DNA from 2 places in the Mycolicibacterium holsaticum DSM 44478 genome. Region 1 is predicted to be linked to the other one. Evidence: predicted binding sites of a transcription regulator. Region 1 holds the regulator's gene; the other holds the start of a gene.
What was found. The regulator LexA, encoded in region 1, represses DNA repair genes until DNA is damaged. The targets are predictions, from matches to a motif close to CGAACANNTGTTCG.

Region 1 (2,395 bases):
CTCCGGGCACGACCGGCGGCGCCGGATGGCCTGGCCTTCGTCGGTCTCACGGGAATCGACGACCCGGGAGTCGGGATGACGACAGAACGGACAGTGCATAACCGCTCCTTCGCCACGCCAACACACGATCACCTGGGACGACTTTGAGCGTACCTGCGTGGGACCCCGATGGCCCAGCACCGGGGCAATCCGGGCATACCTGGCCGAGATGTCGATGGACATCGCTGTGCGGCATGGCTTCTCACCGCCCACAACGCGTCAGCCGACCGGTGCGATGAGCGTTTGGCCCGCGTCCAGCACAGCGGAGTCCAGCTTGTTGAGCTCGCGAATCCGCTCGACCACGGCGCCGACCGGCGCATCCGGGGCCACCCGCTGGGCCACGTGGTTCAGCGTCTCACCGGTGTGCACTTGGACCACCGCGAGCCGCTCGGGCACCGCATCGGGGTTGCCGACCACGCCGCCGAACTGCGCGACCAACCCGAGCCACACCGTGATCGCCGCCGCTACCAGCGCGAGGACGACCGTGGTGGCCGGGGTGATCGGACGGCGCCGATGCGGCGCCCGCGACATCACGACGCCGGTCCCCCGGTACCTGATCGGCGCGCCGCCCGGGCGCCGCGCCGGCGGCCTGCGTCGGGCGACCGGCCGGACCCCCGGCCTGACCACAGGTGCCGCCGACATCTTCCGGGTCTCGATGATCGTCATCTTCCTGCCTTCCGTCCGCTTCGTTCGCTCTTGTGTTCGAAGATAGTCGATCACATGTTCGATTAATAGAACGTGTGATCGAACTGTTGCAAAACGATAGCGAGGACCACCGACATCTCTCGGTCAGCTCCGGCGCGACGACGAGGGCGCCCCATTCGCGACACGCCTCGAACACATGTTTGATTAATTGTCGGCGGCGCGTTACATTCGGCGCCATGGATTCCAGCAGCGATTCCCCGGGCGGAACGGAAAGCACCGGCGGGCGCCGCCGGCCTGACACTGGCCTGACCGAGCGTCAGCGCACCATCCTCGACGTCATCCGCGCCTCGGTCACCAGCCGCGGTTATCCCCCGAGTATCAGGGAGATCGGTGATGCGGTCGGCTTGACGTCGACGTCCTCGGTGGCGCACCAACTGCGCACGCTGGAACGCAAGGGCTACCTGCGCCGCGATCCCAACCGGCCCAGGGCCGTCGACGTGCGCGGCGCCGACGACCACGTGACCGCCCCCGTCACCGAGGTGGCGGGTTCGGACGCGCTACCGGAACCCACGTTCGTGCCGGTGCTGGGCCGGATCGCGGCAGGCGGACCGATCCTGGCCGAGGAGGCCGTCGAGGACGTGTTCCCGCTGCCGCGCGAGCTGGTCGGCGAAGGGTCGCTGTTTTTGCTCAAGGTCGTCGGCGAGTCGATGGTGGACGCGGCGATCTGCGACGGGGACTGGGTGGTGGTCCGTCAGCAAAACGTCGCCGACAACGGTGACATCGTCGCGGCGATGATCGACGGAGAGGCGACCGTCAAGACGTTCAAACGGACCGGCGGTCAGGTGTGGTTGATGCCGCACAACCCGGCGTTCGACCCGATCCCCGGCAACGAGGCGGCCGTGCTCGGCAAGGTCGTCACCGTGATCCGCAAGATCTAGTCGGCGCGCAGGAACCCGTTGGCGCGGGCGAATTCTTCGCTGCTGAACCAGATTTCGGCTTGCGCGTCGTCATAGTCTGCGCTGTCGGGAAGCCAGTATCGCCCCGTCTTGGTGTCGGCCTTGACCGGGTAGCCCTCCGGCGCCTCGTCGGAATCTGCAAGCGGTAGGCGAAACGCCGGTTGCGCTGGCTCGAGTTCGTCGGGCTCGATACGGGCGTGCCTGCCGGTGTCGGTCAACGGGTTGCGCTCGAGCTCGGTAGGCACCCGGGTCGGTGCGGTGTCGACGTCGTCGGGATCTTCCTCGTCAACCTCGTCGGTCACCGGCTGCTCGACATCGTGGTCGACATCGTGCTCGACATCGTGATCGACGTCGAGCTCTGCGTAGGGCACGGCGCCGACGTCTCCGGGCGGGGGTGCTTCCCACGGGCTGGACGGCTCGGCGGTCGAGGCCGCCCCGGCCGCCGGGGCCAACGAGCCCAAGCCCTCGCGCGCGTAACGGTCACCGAACAGCGTCGCGTCGTAGTCATCGCCGTATTCGGCGGGCTCCGCGGCGCCGTACTCGGCGGGCTCCGCGGCGCTCGCGGCGCTGTATCCGGCCTCGTCGTCGGCGGCGCCGAACCCGCCGTCGTCGTAGTGAGCGTCGTCGAACTCGGCCTGGTGGGGCTCGTCGCGGCTCAACGCGAACTCGTCGTCGCCACCGCGGCCGCGCCGATTGCGCAGCGTGGCGTAAGCGACCAGGCCGATGAGGATCAGTGCGGGCACGATGGCCAGCAA
Region 2 (2,395 bases), 800 kb from region 1:
CAGCACCCGGACCGCCTCGGCGTCGACCAGCTTGCGCCGCAACGTATCCCGCTCCTCCGGGTCGTCCGGCGCCGCGACGATACGGCCTTCACACTTGGAGACCACCTTGCTGGTGACGACGACGATGTCGTTGTCACGCAACCACGGCGCCGCCGCGGCGATCGCCGCCGCCAGGTCGTCACCGGGTCGGAACTCCGGCAGGCCCGGTACGGGAAGGAGTTCGACGGTGGCCGCAGACCCGTGCTCGGTCACGGTTTCACGCCGGCCAGATCGAGTCCGGCGCGCACCATCTCGGCCGTCGCCGCCGGGTCCTTCATCAACAGAGGCACCGCCCGCACCTCGACGCCGTCGATCTCGGCGGAATCGCCTTCGTGCACCAACCAGCCGTCGAGGATGCCGACTTTCGAACGCGCACCGAAGTATTCGCCGATCGCCTCGGATGTGCTCGGCACCCCGATCACCGACAGACATTCGTCGGCCATGCCGCGCAGCGGTTTTCCGCCGATCACGGGGGAGTAGCCGATGACCCGCGCCGGTGTCGACCGCAGCGCGGCCCGCACTCCGGGCACGGCGAGGATCGCGCCGATGCTCACCACCGGGTTGGACGGGGCGAGCAGCACGACGTCGGCCGATGCGATCGCGTCGGCGACGCCGGGCCCCGCGGTCGCATCGTCGGCGCCGACGAACGCGAAGCTGTGGGTGGGTACCTGGGCGCGGTAGCGCACCCACCACTCCTGGAAATGAATGGCGCGCTTCTCACCGTCGTTGGGATCGGTGATGACGACGTGGGTTTCGCTGCGGTCATCGGTGACCGGCAGCAGCCGCGCACCCGGCGACCACCGCCGGCACAGCGCCTCGGTGACTTCGGACAGCGGATAGCCGGCCCGCAACATCTGGCTGCGTACCAGATGGGTGGCCAGATCGCGGTCGCCGAGTCCGAACCAGTCCGGCTGCACACCGTAGGCGGCGAGTTCCTCCTTGGCGTGCCAGGTTTCGTTTCGGTGGCCCCAGCCGCGCTCCGGGTCGATGCCGCCGCCCAGCGTGTACATGCAGGTGTCGAGGTCCGGGCAGATCCGAACCCCGAACATCCACGCGTCGTCTCCGACGTTGACGATCGCGGTCAACTCGTTGGCGGTGTCGTTGCTGTCCTCGCGCCACTGGCCCAGCCCGAGAAGATGCTGCACGCCCAACAGGAACCGCGCTCCGCCGACTCCGCCGACCAGAACCGTGACCTTCACATCGACCGAGAGTAGGCCGTCGCGGCACGGCCGGCGCGGGCAGGAGCACTGTCGGGCGGTGGTGTGACAGACACGCCGATCAACGACTCGCCGATATTCGGTCACGGAATGGTATGAATTTCTGTTCTAACGCTTGACCGCAGCATCTAACGCGTGTGTAATCACACCAGTGTCATTTCGCGGTGGGCCTGCCGGTTCCGGTGTCGCAGACCGAGATTCGATCACTTGTTCGAATGAGATACCACATCTCAACAGCGATGCTCCATTTCAGAGATCCACGAGATCAGGTGAGGAGGCGGGAAGATGTCTTTTGAGCAAAGCGATTTCGATCGTCTGGCTCCGTTCGATAGCCGACTGTTCGGCTCAGTAGGCAGCGCGCCGCACACCAATACCGGACCGGCACCGATTGAGACGCCCACGCGTCCCCAGCTGAGCCTGGTGCCCGATCCAGTTGATATTGATGTTGCGCTGCCATTGACTCCCGAAGACGAGCTCTGGCAGGAGAAGGCCCTCTGTGCGCAAACCGACCCCGAGGCGTTCTTCCCGGAGAAGGGTGGCTCGACGCGGGAGGCCAAGCGGATCTGCCAGGGCTGCGAGGTCAAGGACGCGTGCCTGGACTACGCACTGGCCAATGACGAACGCTTCGGCATCTGGGGCGGCCTGTCCGAGCGCGAGCGCCGCCGCCTCAAGCGCGGGATCATCTGACCGCGCGCTCTACTCGTCGTCGATCGTCGGGTCGATGACAGAAGGTTCGACCCCCAGATAGGTGGCCACCTGAGCCACCAGGATTTCATGCAATAGATCGCCGAGCTCGATGGTGTCTTTGGCCCGTCGCTCAATCGGTTTGCGAAACAGCACAATTCGTGCGCGAGTCGCGTTGCCCCGAACATCTACGCCCGCCGGGATCAGCCGGGCCAGCGCGATCGGCCCGTCGGCGACCACTTCGGCCGGCCACTGCATGGTGTCGGGATCCTTCAGCGAGATCCGCGGTATCTCGTCGACGGCCACATCGAGCGCGGACAGCCGATCGTGCCAGCGCCGCTCGATCGGCTCGTAGGCTTCCAGCACCGCCATGTCGAACCGCTCGGCGCGGCTGCGCCAGCCCGGGACGGTAGGGGGCAGCAGCGGCCCGCGCATCTCCCGGCCGCGGCGTGATC

Region 2: a site for LexA is predicted at 1,457-1,470, ahead of cofD (2-phospho-L-lactate transferase). Genes of this name have one in related genera too.

Annotation. Positions count from the first base shown of each region.
Region 1 covers NZ_CP080998.1:3,232,986-3,235,380, forward strand. The annotation lists gene nrdR (transcriptional regulator NrdR) at 1-99, opposite strand, end outside; gene K3U96_RS15635 (LysM peptidoglycan-binding domain-containing protein) at 259-705, opposite strand; gene lexA (transcriptional repressor LexA) at 921-1,622, shown strand; gene K3U96_RS15645 (LGFP repeat-containing protein) at 1,619-2,395, opposite strand, start outside.
Region 2 covers NZ_CP080998.1:4,028,799-4,031,193, reverse strand. The annotation lists gene K3U96_RS19390 (coenzyme F420-0:L-glutamate ligase) at 1-252, opposite strand, end outside; gene cofD (2-phospho-L-lactate transferase) at 249-1,238, opposite strand; gene K3U96_RS19380 (WhiB family transcriptional regulator) at 1,542-1,943, shown strand; gene K3U96_RS19375 (metallopeptidase family protein) at 1,953-2,375, opposite strand.